3 regions of the Paenibacillus sp. FSL F4-0122 genome follow, and region 1 is predicted to be linked to each of the others. Evidence: riboswitches for the same ligand, from Rfam matches in the RefSeq annotation. Region 1 holds a riboswitch; each other region holds the start of a gene.
What was found. Region 1 has a riboswitch for cyclic di-AMP ahead of MHH49_RS09400 (C40 family peptidase). Riboswitches for the same ligand answer to the same signal wherever they lie in the genome.
Positions count from the first base shown of each region.

Region 1 (3,110 bases):
TACGAATAGTTTGCCTAAACCATGGCCGCATAGATCGGGGCGCATCCCAACTCCTAAACGGACGACTCCTTCCATCGGGAACAACTGTGCGAATCCGCACAAAACCTCATTTTCATTTAATATGGAGATATATTGTTCCTCCCGGAGCTGCGGATCACCAAACTCGATGCCAAGAGCCTGCATCTGCTCCCACGGCATCCAGCCATAAATATTATATGGGGGCGTATAGCTCCACTTACAAATAGCTTCTCCGTGAATTGCCTCCATAGGAACAACATGAAAAGTTACCGAGGGATTTATCATAAGGTCAACGATCTCCTTTCACGAGGACATTGCTATATTACTAATTATATACAAAATGGGGGAGGTTCGACTCAGAAACTTTATATGAGGGGAATGTTTTACAAATTATGAGAGGGGTAAATAAGTAATAAGACAAAAAAACAAGCTCTCCTCCAAGAGTACCTTGGAAAAGAGCCTATGTACGTTATTTATTGCACATCATCATTGTCTTCCGATTCAGCAGCAACCGATTGGTAAGCGTCTGTGCTCATAATGCGCTTGGCACCAACGTAGCGTTTCACGTAGTAGCTATCACTCAGAGAGCTAATCGTAACACCGCGTGAGGTAGAAGCGTGTGCGAATTTACCTTCACCGACATAAATGCCGACATGGGAGACACCTTTGCCACTTGTATTGAAGAATACAAGATCTCCGGCTCTTATATCATCACGGGAGATTGCTGTGCCCATTTGATATTGGGAACCTGATTGGTGTGGAAGGTTAATGCCAATCTTATCAAACACATACATTGTAAATCCGGAGCAATCAAATCCGTTAGTGGATATACCGCCGGATACGTATTTAGTACCGATGGCCTTGTCAATCACTTTATCCATTTTGGAATCTGCGAAAGCGCTTCCTGCTCCGATGGTGAGGATGATGGAAAAGCTTAGTACTGCTGCTGCTAACTTCTTCTTCAAAAGTGTATACCCCTTCCAAATGCCTACGAGGTTAGCTTAAGGGTTCGGTTGAAGGTCCCCTATGACCCCTCTATATAATGGAGGTCAATTCACCCAAAGTTGGTTCCCCCGTTTTCCTAATAGTTAGGAAACTCGGCTCATACTGTTGATTAGGATTAGCTTGTAATCAATACATGACAAAACCTTTGTAAATAACAACTTAATGATTACAAAAATGTTACTAAAATCTCACTGCGCTAATTGTAACAAACAGAAAGCCGCTTGGCAATCGTTTTTAACATATTAATGCAGAAAAATTGGCATTTTTACGGTAGAAAGGCATATGTAAGCGTTAATAATGACCTAATTTTTAATATAATTGCAATTTTTATCAAATAAACGTGTTTCAATTGGGCTCTAATAGTGTAAAAATATATTATGGAATAAAGAAAAACCCGAATTTGATTACGGGCATAATCAGATTCAGGTTCATATAGTTGTAATTGTGAGGTTATAGTTGTGAGGAAGGTTTCAATCGAAGGCTACAGCTTGATAAGCTGAAGTACTCATTACTCTTTTAGCGCCAACATAACGATTGGCCCAGTAGGCCTGACTGAGTGAAGTGATGGTCACTCCACGCGAAGAGGACGATTGTGCGAATTTTCCGTTTCCAACATAAATGCCGACATGGGATACTCCATTGCCAAGTGTGTTAAAGAACACTAGATCACCAGAACGCAGATTGCTTTTGGATACAGCAGTTCCAACGCTATATTGAGCTTTTGATGTACGAGGTAAAGTAAGCCCCACATTCTTGAATACATACTTTGTAAATCCAGAGCAATCAAATCCGGCAGTGCTTGTACCTCCGGTTTTATAGGCAACTCCAATAGTTTTTGAGATTACAGAGTCCATTTTAGAGTCGGCAAAGGCGCTTCCTCCACCAATAGATAACGCCATTACAAGTCCTAGCGCCGCAGCGACGCATTTTTTTCTTAAATTATGTCTTTTCAAAAGATGTACTCCTTCCAAGGCCTGCGAGGTTAGCTTAAGGGTTCGGTAGAAGATTCCCTATGATCCCTGTAAAGCGAGATCAATTCACCCAAAATATGGTTCCCCCACTTCCCGGTGCAAAGGAATTAGGCGTGTTAAGCACCAGAGAATGACGTTTCGACAGTTACACTTACGATAAATACATTTAGTTATGTAGGAATCGTTTCAATTGATTACAAAATTGTTACTAATAGCACAGGACTTATTGTAACAGAGCTTTTACGATTTTGCAAATACTCTTAAGTTATCCGTAATGAGAAAAAGTCCCAGCTCCTGAATACAGGAATTGGGACCTTTTTATTATGTCAAATAAGGTTGATTTATTGTGGAAATGCTTTGCTACGCCATAGATGATATTGTGCAGAGATTCCCCACATTTTTAAGAGCGTAGAAGGTAGTGGTGAGATTTGCCGTATTATAAGTGCCGGTAGGCCGGGACAGAACAGACCCGTCAGTCCGCACACTAGCAGTAAGAGCAGGCCTCCCGCCCCAAGTACAATGGAAACACCTATAGCAGGAATCAGTGACCGCAAGCAGATGATCAGTGAGGAGAACATTCCTGTACCGCCGGTGTAACCAAACTGCATATATAGAAGAAACAGGCGCACGATAAAAATATATATAAGCCATGCCAATACGTGTGGTACTAAATGAAGTAACAAAGCGTAGTTAAACAAAGAGGATAAGAACAGCCCGTACATTTTTGGAGCAAGCCAGTAAAGCGGCAGCAGGGTCAGCACCCATTCGATTAGGCTAAAGACTAAGACAGGTAGTCCATAGATCTTCATGCCAGGGAAAAAGAACAGTCCACGCTCGCCCTTTCGCTCCTGGTGGAGCTCATGCAGCAATCCTGCCCTTATGAAAGGGGAAAGCAGAAGTCGCAAGACAACAAGCGCCAGAAGCATCCATAACCAAGTGCGTATCGCAGGGTCCGTATTCAAGCTGAACTGTCCCTCGATATAATACAACAGTCTGCCCATACCGCTGCCTCCGGCGTCTTTATCCGGATAGCGCAGTAGAATTGGAATAATAGCAGATCGGATGAAACCATACATAAAGTAGCCCCAGAGCAGTCGGTAGATGAAGAGCAGAATT
Region 1 covers NZ_JBBODI010000001.1:2,217,583-2,220,692, reverse strand. The annotation lists gene MHH49_RS09410 (GNAT family N-acetyltransferase) at 1-303, opposite strand, end outside; gene MHH49_RS09405 (C40 family peptidase) at 492-983, opposite strand; cyclic di-AMP (ydaO/yuaA leader) riboswitch at 989-1,131, opposite strand; gene MHH49_RS09400 (C40 family peptidase) at 1,494-1,922, opposite strand; cyclic di-AMP (ydaO/yuaA leader) riboswitch at 1,980-2,118, opposite strand; gene MHH49_RS09395 (hypothetical protein) at 2,336-3,110, opposite strand, start outside.

Region 2 (3,110 bases), 4.6 Mb from region 1:
ACGGGAGTTAATTGTGCACCCGTTCACCAAGGTAATCCGACTAGTCGAAGACCTGCTCATGAACAGGAATAACACCGATGATGTACAACAATTCAAGCGACAATTAAAATTCCAAGAATTGCTGCTGTTACTTTTTGAGCATAATTACCCTTCCAAACACCTGCCAAGTCCTACGGAATCCGTAGAAAAGACCATAACATTCATTCAGGAGCATTATACAGAGAGTATCACCGTGAAGCAGTTAGCTGAACTGGCGGGAATATCAATCTGGCAATATACACCGATCTTTCAGCAGCTTACGGGTAAAAAGCCGCTTGAATACCTGACGGATCTGCGTATTAATCATTCCAAACGATTCCTGCAGGAATCGACTGAACCACTGCGGGAAATCGCCAGACTGGTCGGCTTCTCGGATGAATACTATTTCAGCCGCCGCTTTCGGCAAAAAACCGGAGTTACACCCGGACAATATGCACATCAGCAAGGTCGTAAGCTTACCGTCAAGGATTGGACGGGTCATGAGGTGGAAATTCCTGAACGAGCGAAACGTATTGTCTATCATGGCGAGACACTTGGCGACCTTCTCGCGTTAGGTGTAAAGCCTATCGGTGGAGATGAAGCATTCGCCCGGAACAGCGTCTATAAACATCGGCTTAAGAAGCTCGCCAACGTCGGGTTTCCACTGGACCCGCAGTTGACCGCTTCCCTAAACCCAGATTTGATCATTTTGGCAAATAGTGATGAAAGAGCCTACAGAGCAGTTTCTGGTATCGCTCCGACACTCACCTTTGATTCATTTGCGCCTCTCGACAACCGAATGCGGACATTAGGCAGTTGGCTAGGTAAACAGCGCGAAGCCGAAGCATGGCTGGAGTCATTCACAATCAAAAACGCTGCCATGTGGCAGCAGCTTTACTCGACAACTCTCCAAGTTGGAGAAACCGCCTCTGCTTTGGTCTATGATCATGGAGATCATCTATATGCTATGGGAATGTCCGGATTCTCCACTGCGCTTTATGCCCCATGTGGTTTACAACCGACCGAAGAGATCCAAGCCATATTGGACGAAGAGTTAGGGTTCGCCGAAGTTGATCCAACACGACTGCCTGCCTACGCCGGAGATCATATCTTCATGTTCATTCCGGAACGCAAAGACTCGCGAGCTGCGATGGAACGATTACTAGACAGTTCACTTTGGAACACTCTTCCGGCAGTACGTCAGGGACATGTTTATCTGCTCGACGGAAGCAAATGGAACTCTAGTGATGCGTTAACCCGGGAGAAGCTGCTAACGCTGTTGCCTAAACTACTCGGCGGAAGTAGCTAGCAATTGAAGGTGAATCTAGGATTCTCTTTTGACTTATCAAAACTTGATAGGGTATACTTTATCTACGCTTAATTTCCAACTTTTACAGTTGAAAAGCGGGGGAACCAGTTTATTGGGGCGAATCATTGAGCATTAGAATGTAGGGTACCATCTTACCCGAGTCCGTCAGCTAACCTCGTCAGCAGTGGATGGGTCTGCTTTTCATGTTATTTACATAACCAGAGACCCTTGCTAAGGGTCTCTTTTTGTGCTTTTTTTGGACCCTGCTGGCAGTAGATTGGCCTTTGACACTAAGGCTCCCTCATTTCTCACACTACGAGACAAAGGAGAGATGTACGTGCAAAAGGTAAAGTACTTCACGGATATTAACAAAATAGCTATGTTGTCTGAGCTGGAAAAAGAGAATCTGAAAGAAATTACAGACAAATTTGTTTTTCGTGTAAATGACTACTATCTGTCTTTGATTAACTGGGATGATCCAGATGATCCCATCCGTAAGCTGGTTATTCCTAACGAAGGTGAACTGCTGGAGTATGGGCGCTGGGACGCCTCCGATGAGGACACGAATTATGTGGTACCTGGTTGTCAGTACAAGTATAGAACCACTGCACTACTGATTGTATCCGAGGTCTGCGGGGCTTATTGCCGCTACTGTTTCCGTAAGCGTCTGTTCCGAAATGACGTGAAAGAGGCGATGGCTGATGTCTCTCCGGGCTTGGAGTATATCGCAAAGAATCCGGAGATTAACAACGTACTTCTTACGGGTGGGGATAGTTTAATTCTCTCCACACCGAAGCTAAGATCCATTATTGAAAATCTAAGAAGCATTGAGCATGTTAAGATCATTAGACTAGGTTCCAAAATTCCCGTATTTAATCCGATGCGGATCTCTGAAGACGAAGAGCTGCTGGAGCTGATTCGTACTTACTCTACCGAAGACAAACGAATCTATGTTATGGCGCACATCAATCATCCTCGTGAAATCACACCTGAAGCCAAAAAAGCATTTAAAGCTCTCCACAACGCAGGGGCAATTGTCGTAAATCAGACTCCCATCCTCAAAGGCATCAACGATGATCCCATTATTTTAGGGGAACTACTGGACCGACTTTCATGGGCTGGCGTTACACCCTACTACTTCTTTGTGAACCGGCCCGTTGCCGGAAACCGGGATTTCGTATTACCGCTCGAGCAAGTCTATCAAATTGTAGAAGAAGCCAAAGCTAGAACCTCAGGACTTGGCAAAAGAGTACGCTTATCCATGAGCCACACCTCAGGAAAAATAGAAATTCTCGCCATTGATAACGGGAAAGCCTATCTCAAATACCATCAATCCAGAGATCAGGAATACGGAAAATTCATGATTCTAGATTGTCCAAAGGACGCCGAATGGTTCGATGACCTGCCTGGGAATGAGCAATATTGGACCCCACCTGTGAAAAAAACGATGCTATTATTTCTGTTAATCATTTATCAGAGCCTGCGGATTTAATCTGTAAATAAATTAATCGGCTCTGTCAGACTCTGTCATAGGATATTTCTTCATCACCAACAACAAAACTCCTCCCTCCCAAAATTAGCCCGAAAAAATCTATGATATAATCACGCTGTAACACGAAATGAACTAATGGGTGGGAATGCACACATGAAATTGGAACGATTGATTTCTATGATCTACAAGCTATTGAACCACGAAGTTTTATCTGCCTCCAAGCTGGCTGAAGAGTTTCAGGTTTCCCAGCGAACAATCTATAGGGATATCGATGTGATTTGTGCCGCTGGC
Region 2 covers NZ_JBBODI010000001.1:6,796,948-6,800,057, forward strand. The annotation lists gene MHH49_RS30005 (AraC family transcriptional regulator) at 1-1,327, shown strand, start outside; cyclic di-AMP (ydaO/yuaA leader) riboswitch at 1,383-1,526, shown strand; gene MHH49_RS30010 (KamA family radical SAM protein) at 1,659-2,819, shown strand; gene MHH49_RS30015 (helix-turn-helix transcriptional regulator) at 2,973-3,110, shown strand, end outside.
Region 2: linked by a shared signal. The riboswitch ahead of MHH49_RS30010 (KamA family radical SAM protein) and the one ahead of MHH49_RS09400 (C40 family peptidase) in region 1 are both predicted to bind cyclic di-AMP.

Region 3 (3,110 bases), 500 kb from region 1:
ACCTCCCTTACAGGTGAGCTTCAGAATACCATAACGGCAGCCTTCAGCCCCTTCCATTCCATAGTGAATAGGCTCGGGTTCATCCAATACAAATACTTCAATGCGGGATAGTCTGCGCTGGTCCATAGTAGGGTTCCTCCTTAGATTTCCAAAAGCTTTAAGTCTACATGATGAGTGACACTAGCCTTTTCTACACAAGCGAGCATTTCCATTTTATTCTCACAGACTGCGGTATGCTCTAGCCATAGTCGGAACTTCTCTTTCCGTATAACAGATAGATGTAAGGGAAAGGTGCTGCGGGATCTCAAGACATACCAACCGGCGCTTACATCTTTCCAAGGCTCCTTGAAGGCTGTAAACCACGGGAGTTTTTGATGCGATGACCAATCCTGCTGCTGTTGTTGTTCTCGAATTTTTTTATATATTTCATATACAATCTTAGAGTCTAAACAGTCTTTACAAGAAGAAGGTGTACTGAATTGGCGAAGGGCTTGGATCTGGTTCTGGCCAAATGCATAACCTACAATGTACCTGTGATTATTTTCTTCGAACCACAAGGCCCCGAAACAAACGTAATTTAGACTTATCGGCTCAAGCAGCCCTTGATGTATCCCTAAATAATAGTGCTTCAAAACATTCACCCCATCCAGCGTGCTATCACCTAATAGGCTCAGGTAACGCAAAAACCGCAGCAAGAGGAGGACCTCTGCTGCGGTTTTGGATTACAGGCAGATATACCTGGGCCAAAGCGTGGCGGATCAAGGGTCTCTCTCTTTACGCTTACGAGGTTAGCTGTCGGATTCGGACGGTGAGAGTCGCCCTACCTATTGAGACTTACGCAGTCTCCTTTGGATTCACCCCAAGTAGGCCAGGTGGCCTGATGGTTCCCCCGTTCCCTGCGAATGCAGGAACTCAGCGTTGATTGTTTTTCATGAATTAGATTCAACCCGAATCATACTCTTTTCAAGATTTTCTGTAAAAAACGGAAAATGTTCTTTTAGAGCGATTTTAACCATATCCTGCCGACTACGACTGAAAAACGAGGTAAATAGGTATTTATGGCGTGTTATCGCGCCTCTTTCTCGCTCAACCTCTGCTTCTTGCGTTTCAACCTATAAAGGGAATTTGCAGTATTTTCACCCTAAAAAGGTGAATAAAATCACATGGGTTATAGATAGCGATTAAACGCTCGAAACTCGAGTAAACAAGAGATATAGAGAGATTAGATATCAAGTAAGCGCTATCTAATGGGAAAATAGTTTTTAATTTGCATTATTTTGGCATCATTCAGGTTTTACAAGTCTTCGTGCATAAGAGTATGATTACTCCTGTTTCAACGACAATCGAATATTTGATCCGCTTAATTTCCGATAAGGAAAGCGGGGGAACCAACAATCGGCAGCCGATGTGAGAGTCGGAAGCTGATTATGGGGTGAATCCTGTAGAGGGTGCGAGTGAGTTCGCATCTATACAGGTAGGGCGACTCTCACCGCCCGAATCCGACAGCTAACCTCGTAAGCGTATGGAGAGAGGATGAGTGCAATGTGACCGCTAGCGAGCCACAGAGGAGATCCTTTGTGGCTTTTTGCTGTGCTCTTAGAAGCAAAGCATTTATGGAGGCCTCCCCCAAGAGGTCGCTAAATTCATCATTAGCGGTATTTGTAAGGCAGCGTCTAATGACGTGACACAACCGAGCTTTAGGTTGTGCCCGAAAATGACGATAGGTCAACATCCTTTCGGAGATTTTCGTTGCCTCCTTGTTGTAAATGAGCAGGAGGAGAAAAAAGAGATGACGGATCAGAATGAATATGTGCTTGTATGTGCGCCTACAAAGGCGGGAGAACATTTCATTAAACTTCTGAAGTTCAGGGGTATTAAGATGGCGGGATTAACCAACAATCTGGCTGAGAAGGCTTTACTAGAGGAGCTCGGAATCGAGCAGGTTATTCTAGTGGATACCCGCCATCAGAGCACTTGGTTTCGCCCATCGTTCCCGGTAGGCAGGGTATATCTGTTTGAGAGCAGCTTTCCGCTTTGCTGCCGCTATATTCAGATGTGCCGTACCTGGACGACACAGCCAATTTTTGTGATTACAAGTTCTATAAATCCTAGATTGGTCTATAAAAGACTTGGTGCGAGCTATGTAATCTATTCCCATAGTGGTGATGCTGATTTTCTAATCGATAGATCACCTCATCAAGGATAATGGAAGGAGTGCGGAAGATATGATGGATCTGTATATGGTGGCTTCGTTAGCTGTAATTTACGGGTTATTTTATGGCTTTATGCGCTGGTGCGCAGGTGTAGTTGAGGATACGGGGAGGGATAAGCTGTGATTCTAGTAATCGCTGTTACCCTACTGTTGTTTATATATCTGGTTTACGCGTTGATTCATCCTGAGAAATTTTAAGGAGGGGCATTCATGGGCATTTTGCAAATAGTCGTCGTAATTGTAATTCTCATCTTGTTGGTCAAGCCGATGGGGACGTATTTATATCATGTATTTTCTAACGAACCGAATCGTACGGATCGCTGGTTTGCAGGCACAGAGAAAGGTATTTATAAGCTGATCGGCCTGAAAAAACGGGACGGAATGTCCTGGAAGAAGTATGCACTCAGCTTTGTTTTAACTAATATCGTACTGGTTGCTTTCAGTTATATTTTTCTAAGATTACAGCGGGGATTGCCGCTGAACCCGAATGGAATTGCCGATATGGAACAGACGCTTTCATTTAATACGGTGATCAGCTTTATGACCAATACGAACCTGCAGCATTATAGCGGGGAGACGGGACTATCGTATTTTTCACAAATGGCAGTCATCACGATGATGATGTTCACGTCTGCAGCGAGCGGATTTTCTGTTGCGGTTGCTTTTGTCAGAGGGATTACAGGACAGAAATCAGTCGGGAATTTTTTTGAGGACTTCGTAAAAGCACATATTCGTGTATTCATTCCATTAGCTCTGCTAGTTTCATTGGTGCTGGTAGGATTGCATGTGCCACAAACGCTCAAGCCATCGCTTGAGGTCACTACACTCGAAGGGCAGACGCAACAAATCGCTATCGGTCCAGTCGCTTCTTTGGAGTCAATTAAACACTTAGGTACGA
Region 3 covers NZ_JBBODI010000001.1:1,717,790-1,720,899, reverse strand. The annotation lists gene MHH49_RS07250 (hypothetical protein) at 1-126, opposite strand, end outside; gene MHH49_RS07245 (hypothetical protein) at 141-695, opposite strand; cyclic di-AMP (ydaO/yuaA leader) riboswitch at 764-928, opposite strand; cyclic di-AMP (ydaO/yuaA leader) riboswitch at 1,348-1,537, shown strand; gene MHH49_RS07240 (hypothetical protein) at 1,790-2,206, shown strand; gene kdpF (K(+)-transporting ATPase subunit F) at 2,333-2,410, shown strand; gene kdpA (potassium-transporting ATPase subunit KdpA) at 2,423-3,110, shown strand, end outside.
Region 3: linked by a shared signal. The riboswitch ahead of MHH49_RS07240 (hypothetical protein) and the one ahead of MHH49_RS09400 (C40 family peptidase) in region 1 are both predicted to bind cyclic di-AMP.